One region of the Actinoallomurus sp. NPDC052308 genome, then DNA from elsewhere that is predicted to be linked to it. Evidence: predicted binding sites of a transcription regulator. Region 1 holds the regulator's gene; the other holds the start of a gene.
What was found. The regulator HrcA, encoded in region 1, represses chaperone genes, less so after heat shock. The targets are predictions, from matches to a motif close to TTGGCACTCTCNNNNNGAGAGTGCCAA.

Region 1 (7,211 bases):
CGAGACGGCCGGCGAGCGGCGTGGAGCGGGAAGGGGCTCCCCGGCCTGCGCGGAGGGCGAGGCGGTGTCGGGCGCTCCAGTCGGGCGGGCGGCGCCGGGGACGGCGGCGTCCGGGTGGAGCAGGGCCTGCTGCCGGTCGCTGAGCGCCTGGGTGGTGCCGCGCCATGCGGTGGGGCCGCCCAGGTAGCTGTGCAGCAGGCAGTGCGCGGAGACGGCGGTGATGCCGGCCCGCCGGGGGATGTCGCGCAGCAGCAGCGCGCGGGAGACCTCCACGCCGTGCGGCGCGTGCACGATCGTGAAGATCTCCGTCCCGCCCGAGACGAGCTTGACCCACGAGGTGTCCGGCCGCCGGGCGAGGGAACGCGCGAGGGCCTGGGTGGTGGACGGCGTGGTGGTGAGCCGGACCATCCACTGGGTCTGCCCGGCCTGGCCCGGCTCCGCCAGGCCGACGACCCGCAGTCCCGCCTCCGCGCGCAGCCGCCGGTAGCGGCGCGCGACGGTCTGGGTGGACACGCCGAGGACGTCGGCGATCCGGCTGAACGGCGCCCGCCCGTCGATGTGCAGGGCGTGGATGACACTGCGGTCGAGGTCGTCGAGCATGGTCGAATCCTGCACCCAGGCGCACGTTGATGGAAATTAGTCGCCGATTTCAGACCGTGGATGGAACGACTCACGTCCTTCGCCGCACGCTGGCCCGCGGCATCGGGTCGACTGAAGGGAAAGAAGCGATGGAGTCACGTGACGGGGTGGCCGCGGGGCCGGCGTACCGGTGGCGATGGGCCGCACTGGTCGCCCTGCTCACCGCCGAGGCGATGAATCTGCTGGACGCCACGATCGTGCAGGTCGCCGCGCCGGTCATCCACGCCGACCTGGGCGGTGCCGATTCCGACATCCAGTGGTTCAGCGCCGCGTACACGCTGCCGTTCGCGGTGCTGCTGATCACGGGCGGCCGGCTGGGTGACATGGCCGGGCGCAGACGCGTGTTCGCGGTCGGGGTGGCGGCTTTCACGCTGGCGTCCCTGTGCTGCGCGCTGGTGCCCGGCGCCGCCGCGCTGATCGCCGCGCGGGCGGTCCAGGGGGCGGCCGCGGCGTTGATCATCCCGCAGACGATCGGACTGATCCGCGCCATGTTCGACGGCGCCGAACTGGCCAGGGCGATGGGGAGCATCGGGCCGGTCATGGGGCTGGCGGCGATCTGCGGGCCGGTGCTGGGCGCGGTGCTCACGCACGCCGACCTGTTCGGCTCCTCGTGGCGCGCGGTGTTCCTCGTGAACGTCCCGCTCGCGGTGGCGGTGCTCGCGATGGTTCCTCTGCTGCGTGCGGACAGGGCGGCGGCGTCACCGCGTCTCGACCTGCCCGGCACCGTGCTGGCGATCGCCGGCGCCGGGCTGATCGTCTACCCGCTGATCCAGGGCGGCACCGGGGGTCTGCCGGCCGGCGGCCGGCTCGCCCTGGCGGCCGGCGTCGTGGTCCTGGTGCTGTTCGGGTTCCAGCAGTGGTACGGCGCTCGGCGCGGCCGCCGGCCGCTGGTCGAGCCGAGCCTCTTTCGCGACCGGGGCTTTCCCGCGGCGCTCGTGACGTCGACGTTGTTCTTCGCGGTGATGAACGGGCTGATGCTGATCGTCGTAGTCCAGGTGCAGGTCGGCCTGGGCGAGGACGTCCTCACCGCCGGGCTCACGCTGCTGCCGTGGTCCTGCGGCATGGCGGTCTCCTCCTGGGTGTCGGGGACGCGCCTGGTGCCCCGGTTCGGGGCGCGCATGATGTTCGTCGGGCTGGCCGTCATGCTCGCCGGGCTCGTGTCGGCCATCGGCGCCTACGCCGCCGCGCGGTCCGGGGCGTACCCGACGTTCCTGCCGGGGGCGCTCGCGCTCTGCGGCGTCGGGAACGGGCTGTTCACGGTCCCGTTCTTCACCGCCGCCCTCACGCGGGTACGCCCGCACGAGATCGGGTCGGCCGCCGGTCTGCTCAACGCCGTGCAGCAGTTCGGCGGCACCCTCGGTATCGCGCTCCTCGGCACCGTCTTCTTCCGCTCCCTGGCGACCGGCGCCCGAGCGGGCGGTGCGTCCGGCGCCGCGTCGCTGCACGCCGCGTCGCTGCACGCCGCGGGGCTCGCGTTCGGGCTCGCGGCCGGGCTGGTCGTCGCGGCGGGCGGTGGCGCGGCGCTCATGCGCGCCCCGGCGGAGCGGGCCGAGCCGACGGAGCAGGCCGAGCCAGCAGAACAGGCGGAGCCCTCGGAGCAGGTAGAGCCCGTGGAGCAGATGGAGCTCGCAGAACAGGTGGAGCCCGTGGAGCAGGTGACGCCTGCGGTACGGGTCGAGCCGGCGGACAGGTGAGCGAAGGCCCCCGCTCTCGGTATCGGGAGCGGGGGCCTCGGAGAAGGGTCAGCGGCCGTTGAAGGCGTCGCGGAGACGGGAGAAGAAGCCCTGCTGGCCCGGGGCGAACTTGCCCGGCGGACGCTCCTCGCCGCGCAGGCTCGCCAGCTTGCGCAGCAGCTCCTCCTGCTCTTCGTCGAGCTTGGTGGGCGTCTCGATGTTCACGTGGATCATCAGGTCGCCGCGACCGCTCTCGTTGAGGTGCTTGACGCCCCGGCCGTACATCGGGATGACCTGGCCGGACTGGGTGCCGGGCCGGATGTCGATCTCCTCGGGGCCGTCCAGGGTCTCGACGGTCAGCGACGTGCCGAGCGCGGCCGCCGTCATCGGCACCTGGACGGTGCAGTGCAGGTCGTCGCCCTCCCGCTCGAAGATCGGGTGCGGGAGCTCCACGATCTCGAGGAACAGGTCGCCGGCCGGGCCGCCGCCGGGGCCGACCTCGCCCTCGCCGGCGAGCTGGATGTGGGTGCCGTTCTCGACGCCGGCGGGAATGCGGACCTTGATCGTGCGGCGGGTGCGGACCCGTCCGTCACCGGAGCACTCCGTGCAGGGCGTACGGATCGTGGTGCCGTAGCCGCCGCACTGCGGGCAGGCGCGGGAGGTCATCACCTGGCCGAGGAACGACCGGGTGACCTGCTGGACCTCGCCGCGGCCGTGGCACATGTCGCACGTCTCGGGGTGCGTGCCGGGGGCCGTGCCGGAGCCCGAGCAGGTGTCGCAGACCACCGCGGTGTCGACCGTCAGCTCGCGTGTGGTGCCGAACGCCGTCTCGGACAGGTCGAGCTCCACCCGGACGGTGCCGTTGCGGCCCCGCCGGGCCCGGCTGCGCGGCCCGCGCTGGGTCGCGGTGCCGAAGAAGGCGTCCATGATGTCGCTGAACGGGAACCCGGCGCCGAAGCCGCCCGCTCCCGCCCCGGCGCCGCTGGCGAACGGATCGGCGCCCAGGTCGTACATCTCGCGCTTCTTCGGGTCGGAGAGCACCTCGTACGCCTGGGTGATCTCCTTGAACCGCTCCTGGGTGGCAGGGTCGGGGTTGACGTCCGGATGCAGCTCACGGGCGAGTCTGCGGTACGCCTTCTTGATCTCGTCCGCGCTGGCGTCACGGCGCACCCCGAGGGTCGCGTAGTAGTCGTTCGCCACTTACGACCCCGCCAGAATCTGACCGACGTAACGTGCCACTGCGCGTACTGCTCCCATCGTCCCGGGGTAGTCCATCCGCGTCGGACCGAGCACGCCGAGCCGGGCCACGGCCTGGTCGCCGGCGCCGTACCCGGTGGCCACCACCGAGGTCGTGCGCAGGCTCTCGTGCGGGTTCTCGGTGCCGATCCGCACGGTGAGGCTGGAGGGATCCCCCACCTCGCCGAGCAGCCGCATCAGGACGACCTGTTCTTCCAGCGCCTCCAGCACGTCACGGAGGCTCTGGGACAAGTCGGCGCGCGCGAGGTTCGCCGCGCCGCCGATGATTATCTTCTCTTCGTGCTTCTCCACGAGGCTCTCGAGGAGGACCGACAGCACCGTCGTCGCCAGCGCCCGCTCGCCGGCCGACACCTGCTCGGGCAGGTCGGCGAGGGTGTCGGGGACGTCGGTCAGCCAGCACCCGTCCAAGCGCGCGTTGAGCAGCGCCCGCAGGTGCGCGATGGCCTCGTCGGACACGGGCTCATGCGTCTCGATCGCCCGCTGCTCGACCCGGCCGGTGTTCGTGATCACGACGAGCAGCAGCCGCTCGGAGGCGATCGGCACCAGCTCGACGTGCCGCACCGACGACCGCGTGAGCGAGGGGTACTGCACGACCGCGACCTGCCGCGTCAACTGCGCCAGCAACCGCACGGTGCGGCCGACGACGTCGTCGAGGTCGTAGGCGTTCGCGAGGAACGTCTCGATCGCGCGTCGCTCGGCCGCGGACAGCGGCTTGATCGTGGACAGCCGGTCGACGAACAGCCGGTATCCCTTGTCGGTCGGCACGCGCCCCGCGCTGGTGTGGGGCTGGGCGATGTATCCCTGCTCCTCCAGCACGGCCATGTCGTTGCGGATCGTGGCCGGCGAGACGCCGAGGTTGTGCCGATCGACCAGCGTCTTCGAGCCCACCGGTTCGTGGGTGGACACGTAATCTTCGACGATGGCCCGCAGCACAGCGAGCTTCCGGTCGTCGAGCACGCACTCACCTCCCGTGTCCACAGCCCTTCAATCTGGCACTCTTCTCCTCTGAGTGCCAAGTGTACGGCTCGGGGGCACGCAGGAGGAGACGCCGGTGGATCACGTTCTCGCGTCGAGCGTGGCAGAGTCACTCCTGTGACCTGGCACGAAATTGCGGAACGCTGTTTCCAGCGCCGTTATTCCGACTTCGACGTGACCGTGGGGGTCATCGTCGGGTCCGCGGACGCCGTCGTCGTCGACACCCGCGCGAGTGTGGCACAGGGCGTACGGCTGCGCGACGACCTTCGGGAGCTCGGCGTGCAGAACCCCATCGTCGTCAACACCCACGGCCACTTCGACCACTGCTTCGGCAACGCGGCCTTCACCGGCGGGGCGCGCTGGGGGCACGCGTCGCTGCCCGCCTACCTGGCCGAGACCGCGCGGCCCATGCTGGCGCGCGAGTTCCCCGGCTGGGCGGAGAAGGTCGAGACCGATCTCCTGCTCGCACCGGACCGGCTCGTCACCGACCGCGCCGAGCTCGACCTCGGCGACCGCGTCGTCGAGCTGCGGCACTTCGGCCCGGGGCACACCGACGGCGACGTGGTCGTCTGGGCGCCCGACGCGCGGTGCGCGTTCACCGGTGACCTGATCGAACAGTCCGGTCCGCCGGCGTACGGCGCCGACTCCTTCCCGCTGGAGTGGCCGGCCACCCTCGCCGCCCTGCTGCGGACCGTCGACGGCGTGCTCGTGCCGGGTCACGGCGCGCCGGTGGATCAGGAGTTCGCGGTCCGGCAGCGGGAGGAGATCGACATGGTGGCCCGCCGGGTGCGGGAGACGCACGCCGCCGGGCTGGGCGTCGAGGAGGCCCTCACCGCGGGCGGCTGGCCCTACCCCGTCGAGACGCTCCGGGAAGCCGTCCGGCGTGGCCACGACCACCTGGGCCGCCGATCCGGGTCCGGATAGCCGCCGCCCTGCCTCCGCGCCCCCGGCGCCGCACCCGAGCCGCCGCCCGTACGCGTGGCCGTCTCGACGCGGGGTGAACCGGCCGCCCCGGCCGGTACGCGTCCGCACGGGCGCGCCGGGGCGGCTGCCCCGCCCGCCGCCGGACCGGTACGGTGCGACGCGTGCGGAGCAAAGACTATGGACGCGACGTTCTGTCCGGCGACTGGCGCCGGCCGCGGAAGGGTCAGATCCCCGAGGTCGCCGCCGAGCCGGGCCTGGTCGCCGAGGATCCGGCGAGCGGGTTCTGCGGTGCGGTCGTCGCCTGCGAGAAGGACGCCGTGACCCTCGAGGACCGGTTCGGCAAGCGCCGGGTCTTCCCGCTGGCGAAGGCCGGGTTCCTCATCGACGGCAAGCCCGTGACGCTCGTCCGTCCCGTACGGGCGTCGGGTCCGGCCCGGTCGGCGTCCGGTTCGATCGCCGTGCCGAACCTGCGGGCGCGGGTGGCGCGGGAGAGCCGGATCTACGTCGAGGGCCGCCACGACGCGGAGCTCGTCGAGAAGATCTGGGGGCACGACCTGCGAGTCGAGGGCGTCGTCGTGGAGTACCTCGAGGGCGTCGACCACCTCCCCGACATCGTCGCGGAGTTCGGCCCGGGGCCGGAAAGCCGGCTGGGCGTGCTCGTCGACCATCTCGTGGCCGGATCCAAGGAGAGCCGGATCGCCGACCAGGTCTCCTCCCCGTACGTCCTGGTCACCGGCCACCCCTTCATCGACATCTGGGAGGCCGTCAAGCCCTCGGTCCTGGGCATCCCCGCGTGGCCGCGGGTTCCGCGCGGGATCCCCTGGAAGGAAGGCGTGATCGCCGCGCTCGGGTGGAAGGGCGAGCCGGGCGAGGTGTGGCAGGCGATCCTCGGCCGGGTCCGCGCGTACACCGATCTCGAGCCCGCGCTGCTCGGGCGGGTCGAGGAGCTCATCGACTTCGTCACCGTGCCGCAATCGGGCTGAGGTCCGCGAAACCATCCGGCGTCGGCGCGCGTCTCATAAACTGCGCGTTCGCCGCGAAATTCGCACGTTCCGCCGGAAGGGGCAGCACGCACATGACCTATGGGCAACCGGGCCACAGGCGTCCCGGCTCCGGACCTGGCCATCACGCCGGTCCCGGGGCCCAGGCGTACGGTCCCGGGCACGGAGGCCATGGGCACGCGCCGTACCCGCAGCCGGGGTACCCACAGGCCGGCTACGGCCAAGGAGGGTACGGTCAGGGCGGTTACCAGGGCGGTTACTCTCCACAGCCGCACGGCGCGCCGCAGCGGCATCCGGGGCATGGCGCCGGCCACGCCCCGCCGAAGCCGGCGAAGCGGCGCCGCGAGCCGATGACCCCCGGCGGGCCGGTCACCGACGAGGACGAGAGGTGGGCCGTTCCCGCCTATGTCGGGATGTTCGTCGTCGGCTTCGTCGCCCCGGTCATCGTCTACCTGGCCAGGGGCCGATCCTCGCGGTTCGCGCGGTTCCACGCCGTCCAAGCGCTGAACCTGTCGATCGCGATGGTCGTCTGCAACCTCCTCGCGTTCTCGACGCTGTACCTCATCGGCATGACCGGGCTGCTGATCATGCTGGCGGTCCTGGCCGTCGAGTTCTTCTGCGTCGTCAAGGCCGCGATCGGCGCCAACCGCTGTGAGTGGTACCGCCTGCCGTCGATCGCCGCCTGGCCGATCTTTCGCTAGGGACCCCCGTGACCGAGCCGCAGGACCCGCGACTGCCCGCG
Region 2 (7,211 bases), on a different contig from region 1:
TCTATTCCCTCCAGCCGCTGGTGGATCTCGTCCATCAGCTGGCCCGTCGAACGCTGCTCATAGACATGATCTTGTGCCGCGCGGGCTAGCAATTCTCGCATTCGGTCCGAGACCGGCTGACCCCCTGTCTGCAGGAAGTTGTGATTGGTGTCCACCCGGGTACTCCTTCGTCTGCCCTGCCGGAAATAGCGGCGGCATGGATCGCGAGGAGACACTCTATTGAGCGGACCAAGGTCATCGAGCCGGAGAAAAGAAATTCAGGGGAAAGAGATTATGTCCGGTGCGGCAAAGCGCCCTTTTTCAGGCGCGGCGATGCCGGCCCTCGTACGAGATCCCGGCAGGGTGGCCGCAGACGGCGGGGGTGTGGGAGGTGCCGCGCCACATCAGGCGGTCGAGTTCGCCCCGTCCGAGGAACACTCCACGGCAGCGGGAGCACTCCTCGAACACGATGCCGCCCCGCTGGAAGGTCACCATTCCGGCACCGCACTTCGGACACCGCAGTACGGCGTCGGCCATCGTCGTCCCCCGTCTTCGCCCGCACCCGGATCGCGGGCGCCCGTCATCGCGCCCACGGCGCGGCCTACCGGTCGCCAAGAGTAGCCAGGCGGACACGGCCGTCACCGTGGTCTTTGCCGGACGCTGGCGTGTCGCCGCGCGCGTGCCTGCCCGGTCCGCGCGTGTCCGCGCGCTCAGGTCTCGCGGCAGATGAGGGCGGTCGGGGCGTCGCCCACGCGGGTGAGCACCAGGACGCGCGTCTCGGTGCCGTCGGTGCGCAGGTCGCGGCGCAGCCGTTCGACGTCTCCGGCGAAGCCGCGCTTCATGATCGTCAGAGTGCCGGTCCGCTGGGCGCGCAGCGCCGCCCGTACCCGCTTCACGCCGAACGGCAGGACGTCCAGGATCTCGTACGGGCGCGCGAACGGTGTCGCGCGCAACGCGTCGGAGGTGATGTAGGCGATCCGCGGGTCGGCCAGCGCTCCGTCGAGCAGGGCCGCGGCCTCGGCGACGAGGTGGGCCCGGACCACGGCGCCGTCCGGTTCGTACAGATAACGGCGCCAGCCGGCCACCGGCGGCGCCCCCAGGTCCGGATCGGTCACCAGGGTCGCCGGCTCCCGGTCCTGCCGCAGGAGAGTCGCCCGGCGCGGCGTCTCGCCCGCCAGGTCGCCGAGCCACAGCGCCGCCTCCTTCACCTCCCCGGCGTCGGAGATCCACTCCGCCTCCGCACCCGGCGGGACCGCCTCGTGCGGGATGCCCGGGGCGACCTTGACGCAGGCGCCCGGCGCGCGGCCGGCGAGGTCCAGCACCGTGCCGAGCGGCGGCAGGTACGCGTCCGGGTCGAACACCCGCCCGCGGGCCGTACGGCGGCCGGGGTCGGCGAAGACGGCGGCGTACCCGCCGGGGTCCTGCGCGGCGGCGTCGCCGGTCCGTACGTCCGCCAGGTCCGCCAGGCCGAAGGCGCGGAGGTTGGCCCGCGCGACGGCGGCGGTGAGCGGATCGAGCTCGACGCCGACGCCGCCGACGCCCGCACGGGCGCGGGCGAGGAGATCGCCGCCGATGCCGCAGCCGAGGTCGAGCACCCGGCCACCTTGGGAGAGCCGGTCGGCGAACCGCCGCGCCCGGTGCCGGGCGACACTGGCCCGGGTGGCCTGTTCGAGGCCCTGCGGGGTGAAGTACATCCGGTCCGCGTCGGCGCCGAACTTCGCCCGGCCGCGCTCCCGGAGTCGCGCCTGCGTCAGCGCCGCGCCGACGAGGTCGGCCGGGTGGCGGGCCCGCAGGCGGGCGACCATGGCCGGCAGCGTGCGCTCCTCGGCACCGGCGGCGCCGATCTCGCCGAGCAGCTCTTGACCTGCGGAGGTGAGGAGCTCCTCGAACGCGGCGATGTCCACCCGAAGACGGTAGTCGCCGGACGCACCAGGGATGCACCTGACCACCGGCGAAGATTCACAAACGACTCATATAACGACAGGTGGGCGGCACGCGGGGGCCCGTGTTGACGGGTTCCCGGACCCCGGCATAATCTCCAACTGGCACTCTCCCTATGAGAGTGCCAATCAAGCGACAGGCTGGTCTGGCACCCGCGACGGCAGGCCACCATCGTCGCGTCTCCAACATGCGGCTGGCCGATCTGGTCGGCCGAGGATACGCAATCGAAGGGGAAGGTCAGATCGTGTCGACCGCCACCAAGGTTGTTCTCAAGCCGCTCGAGGACCGCATCGTCGTCCAGCCTCTCGAGGCCGAGCAGACCACCGCGTCGGGTCTGGTCATCCCGGACACGGCCAAGGAGAAGCCCCAGGAGGGCACCGTCCTGGCCGTCGGGCCGGGCCGCTTCGACGACAAGGGCGAGAAGCGCGTACCGCTCGACGTCAAGGTCGGGGACGTCGTCCTCTACAGCAAGTACGGCGGCACCGAGGTCAAGTACAACAACGAGGAGTACCTCGTTCTGTCGGCCCGCGACGTGCTCGCCGTCGTCGAGAAGTAAGACACCCGAACAGATGCGCCGCCCCGGTTCCGCCCGATGAGGGCGGCCGGGGCTGCGCACGTCCACGGACATCCATACTTGGAGCTTCCCAATGCCGAAGATCCTGGAGTTCGACGAGGGAGCGCGCCGCGCCCTTGAGCGTGGCGTCAACGCCCTCGCGGACGCCGTCAAGGTGACGATCGGCCCGCGCGGCCGCAACGTCGTCATCGACAAGAAGTGGGGCGCCCCCACCATCACGAACGACGGTGTCACCATCGCGCGTGAGGTGGAGCTCGACGACCCGTACGAGAACCTTGGCGCGCAGCTCGCCAAGGAGGTCGCCACCAAGACCAACGACATCGCGGGTGACGGCACCACCACCGCGACGGTCCTGGCGCAGGCGCTCGTACGCGAGGGGCTGCGCAACGTCGCCGCCGGCGCGTCGCCGATCAGCCTCAAGCGGGGCATCGACGCCGCCGCCAACTACGTCTCCGAGCAGCTGCTCAAGTCGGCCCGTGAGGTGACCGACAAGGAGTCGATCGCGCACGTCGCCACCATCTCCGCCCAGGACGCCAGGATCGGCGAGCTCATCGCCGAGGCGTTCGACAAGGTGGGCAAGGACGGTGTCATCACCGTCGAGGAGGCCCACACGATGGGCCTGGAGCTGGAGTTCACCGAGGGCCTCCAGTTCGACAAGGGCTACCTGTCGCCGTACATGGTGACCGACCCGGAGCGCATGGAGGCGGTCCTCGAGGACGCCTACATCCTCATCCACGACGGCAAGATCTCCAACGTCACGGAGTTCCTGCCGCTGGCGGAGAAGGTCGCCCAGACCCGTAAGCCGCTGCTGGTCGTCGCCGAGGACGTCGAGGGCGAGGCCCTGGCGCTCCTCGTGCAGAACAAGCTGCGCGGCACGTTCGTCAGCGTCGCGGTGAAGGCACCGGGCTTCGGCGACCGCCGCAAGGCGATGCTGGAGGACATGGCCGTCCTCACCGGCGGCCAGGTCGTCACGGAGGCCGTCGGCCTCAAGCTCGACAGCGTCGACCTCGACGTGCTGGGCCGCGCCCGGCGCGTGACGGTCACCAAGGACGCCACCACGGTCGTGGACGGCTCGGGCGAGGCGGCCGCGATCGAGGACCGGATCCGCCAGATCCGCCGCGAGATCGAGGGCAGCGACTCCGACTGGGACCGCGAGAAGCTCCAGGAGCGCCTCGCCAAGCTGGCCGGGGGCGTCTGCGTCCTGCGCGTCGGCGCCGCCACCGAGGTGGAGCTCAAGGAGAAGAAGCACCGCCTCGAGGACGCCATCTCCGCCACCCGCGCGGCGATCGAGGAGGGCATCGTCTCCGGCGGCGGCAGCGCGCTGGTGCACGTCTCCAAGGAGGGCTTCGACGCCCTCGGCCTGTCCGGTGACGAGGCCACCGGCGCCGAGGCGGTCCGCCGCGCCCTGGTCGAGCCGCAGCGCTGGATCGCCGAGAACGGCGGCTGGGAAGGCTACGTCGTCGTCTCCAAGGTCGAGTCGCTGCCGGTCGGCTCCGGCTTCAACGCCGCCAGCGGTGAGTACGGCGACCTGATCGCCCAGGGCGTCATCGACCCGGTGAAGGTGACCCGCTCCGCGGTCAGCAACGCCGCGTCGATCGCCGGCATGCTGCTCACCACGGAGGCGCTCGTCGCCGACAAGCCCGAGGAGGAGCCGGACGCCGCCGCGGGCGGCCACGGCCACGGCCACGGTCACTGATCATCGACCGGCCGCGACACTGCGGCCGGCGGATCACACGGATGCCCTCGCCACGCGCCTGGCGGGGGCATCCGTCGTTCATCAGGCACGCTCGGTGACGGCGGTCGTCGCCGTCATCACACTCAGCGACCGTGATCGTTGGCGTGGTCACACTCAGCGACCGCAATTGCGTTGGGATCAGCACTGTGACCATTCCGTTGTCGTCAACGATGCAGACAGGCGCGATCTCGGTGGGCATCATGCTTTCGTGACCGAGGGAGCGATCGCCGGGGCCGCGGTTCGGGGTGGCACCGCCGAACTACGGGGGAGACGACCGGCTAAGGCGGACGACAATGACCTCAGGGAACTCACGATCCTTGCCGTTCAGGGAGACCCCGAAGCGGTCGAATCCCTGATCGGACGGGTCCGCCCGATGGTCGTGCGTTACTGCCGGGCGCGGCTCGGCCGGGTGTCCGGGCAATACCACATCGCGGACGACGTCGCCCAGGAGGTGTGCATCGCCGTCCTCGGCGCGCTGCCGCGCTACCGCGACATGGGCCGCCCTTTCGCGTCCTTCGTCTTCGGTATCGCGTCGCACAAGATCGCCGACGCGCTGCGCAGCGCCATCCGGGCGGCCGTGCCGACCGAGGACCTGCCCGACGGCCCCGACGAGGGCCCGGGCCCGGAGGAGACGGTCGTCCGCTACACCGAGGCGGAGCGCGCGCGGGGCCTTCTCGACCGGTTGCCGGATCATCAACGGGAATTGGTTCTCCTGCGGGTGGTCGCGGGTCTGTCCGCCGAGGAGACCGGTAATGTACTGGGCATGTCAGCCGGGGCCGTACGCGTCGCCCAGCACCGGGCTCTCGCCCGTCTTCGAGCGATGGCGAGTGAGGAGTCGATCGCTTGACCGAAGGGGGTTCCGCCACTCCCGAGCCGCTCGACCTCAGTGAGATCACCCGCAGCGGCGATCTGTTCGACGCCTTGGCCGCACGCCGCGTCACCGATCCGGGTTCCGGATTCGCCGTCTCCGACGACCCGGCCGCCCGCCTGCTGGCCGCCCTGGTCGCCGACGTCGACACGGGCGCGCCGCCGCTGCCCGGCCCCGCCCGCGTCTCCCGCGCGACGTCCAAGACCTCCGGGCGCCCCGTGGTCCGGGCGTTCGTCACCTTCGGCGCGGTCGCGGTCATGCTGACGACGGCCGGGGCCGCGGTCGCGGTCGGCGGGGGAGGCGGCGGGCCGAAGGCGCACGCTCCATCGGCCCGGCACCAGCTCACGGAACGCTCCAAGACCCGCATCGAGTCGGTCGGCAGGCCGCTCCCCAGCGGGCCCCGGCGCACGGTGGGCCGGACCCCCGCCGACAAGACGGACCCCACGCCGACCACGACCAAGGCGTCCAGGTCGCACACCCCCGAGAAGGGGCGCGGCTCCGCTTTCGCCGGACATCCGTCGGCGCGGCCGTCCGGCAGTCCCTCGGCGACCCCGACCCCGACCCCGAGCCCGTCCGCGGGGGCGCCGACCGAGTCGCCCTCGCCGGTCTCGACCCCGACGCCTGCCACCCCGCAGCCCGACGACACCGCCATCGCCCCGCAGCGCCGGGCGCAGCGCCAGGTCACCGGGCCGAAAACGGGCGCGCCGAACCGGACCGTACGCGGCCGGTAAGGCGCCGGAACCGGAGACAGGCCCTAGCTCGACTGGCCTTCCTCGCTGTCGATGACGCCGTCGACGTACCCGCGGGCGTACTCCCAGCTGACGTAGTCCTCGGGGGCCGCGGCGATGGCCGGCTCGTGGACCCGGGGCAACCCCTCGTCGAGCAGGTGGCGCAGGTTGCCGTGCAGGAGGTCCCAGTCGATGTGGTGCGCGCGACCGCAGTCGCCGCATTCGACGGTGAGGCCCTTGATGCCGAGAGGCTCCAGGAGAGCGCGGAAGACCTCCAGGTCGGCGAGGTCGGCCAGCACGTCCTCCCGCTCCGTCGTGCTCAGCGGAGCGGTCTCGTCGCCCGGGTCGCCGAGCGCGGCCGCCGGGTCCTCGGGATCATTCGCGAACGGATCGAGCGGAGCGTCATCGTGCACAAACCCACGCTACCCGAGTATCGGCCGCCGATTCGTGCCTTGTCGCCGCGCTTGGCCGGTCGTTCGACGCGGCCGACTAGGATGGGAGGAACGCTTCGCTGATCAGGCCCGACACCGCGACCCCTTCCGGATGATGCCCATGACTTTCGCGCCCGAGCCCGCCAAGTTCGCCCCGCAGGGGCTCACCTACGATGACGTGCTGCTCGTGCCCGCGTACTCCGATCTCGGACCGGGCGACGCCGACACGACCAGCCGCCTGTCGCGATCGATCACGCTGCGCATCCCGCTCGTGTCCGCCGCGATGGACACCGTCACCGAGGCGCGGATGGCCGTCGCCATGGCCCGCCAGGGCGGGCTCGGCGTGCTGCACCGCAACCTGCCGATCGACGAGCAGGCCCAGCAGGTCGATCTCGTCAAGCGTTCCGAGGCCGGCATGGTGAACAACCCGGTGACCTGCTCGCCGGACGACACCCTCGCCGACGTCGAGGCGCTGTGCGCGCACTACCGGATCTCCGGTGTTCCGGTGACCGACGCCGACGGCGTGCTCGTCGGCATCGTGACCAACCGCGACATGCGGTTCGAGACCAACGCCGCGCGCCCGGTGCGCGAGGTGATGACCCGGATGCCGCTGGTGACGGCCCCGGTCGGGGTCTCCCGTGACGAGGCGTTCGCGCTGCTGCGCGCCAACAAGGTGGAGAAGCTTCCGCTCGTCGACGGCGCCGGCCGGCTGCGCGGCCTGATCACGGTGAAGGATTTCACCAAGAGCGAGCAGTACCCCCTCGCCACCAAGGACTCCGCCGGCCGCCTCGTGGTCGGCGCGGGCGTCGGTGTCGGCGAGGAGGCCGAGCTGCGCGCTAAGGCGCTGGTCGAGGCCGGTGTCGACGTCCTGGTCGTGGACACCGCGCACGGTCACTCCCGCGGCATGCTCGACATGGTCGCCAAGCTCAAGGCCAACAGCGGCGCCGACGTCATC

Region 2: groES (co-chaperone GroES) is a predicted target of HrcA. The motif match lies at 2,022-2,048, and genes of this name have one in related genera.

What each region holds. Positions count from the first base shown of each region.
Region 1 is NZ_JBFAUM010000015.1:73,132-80,342, forward strand. It holds gene AB0L00_RS29100 (Lrp/AsnC family transcriptional regulator) at 1-600, opposite strand, end outside; gene AB0L00_RS29105 (MFS transporter) at 729-2,333, shown strand; gene dnaJ (molecular chaperone DnaJ) at 2,382-3,512, opposite strand; gene hrcA (heat-inducible transcriptional repressor HrcA) at 3,513-4,526, opposite strand; gene AB0L00_RS29120 (MBL fold metallo-hydrolase) at 4,662-5,468, shown strand; gene AB0L00_RS29125 (DUF3097 domain-containing protein) at 5,630-6,451, shown strand; gene AB0L00_RS29130 (DUF4870 domain-containing protein) at 6,544-7,170, shown strand.
Region 2 is NZ_JBFAUM010000001.1:420,125-427,335, forward strand. It holds gene AB0L00_RS02270 (hypothetical protein) at 1-35, opposite strand, end outside; gene AB0L00_RS02275 (zf-TFIIB domain-containing protein) at 301-516, opposite strand; gene AB0L00_RS02280 (SAM-dependent methyltransferase) at 690-1,883, opposite strand; gene groES (co-chaperone GroES) at 2,162-2,476, shown strand; gene groL (chaperonin GroEL) at 2,568-4,190, shown strand; gene AB0L00_RS02295 (sigma-70 family RNA polymerase sigma factor) at 4,453-5,076, shown strand; gene AB0L00_RS02300 (hypothetical protein) at 5,073-5,828, shown strand; gene AB0L00_RS02305 (DUF5319 domain-containing protein) at 5,852-6,238, opposite strand; gene guaB (IMP dehydrogenase) at 6,378-7,211, shown strand, end outside.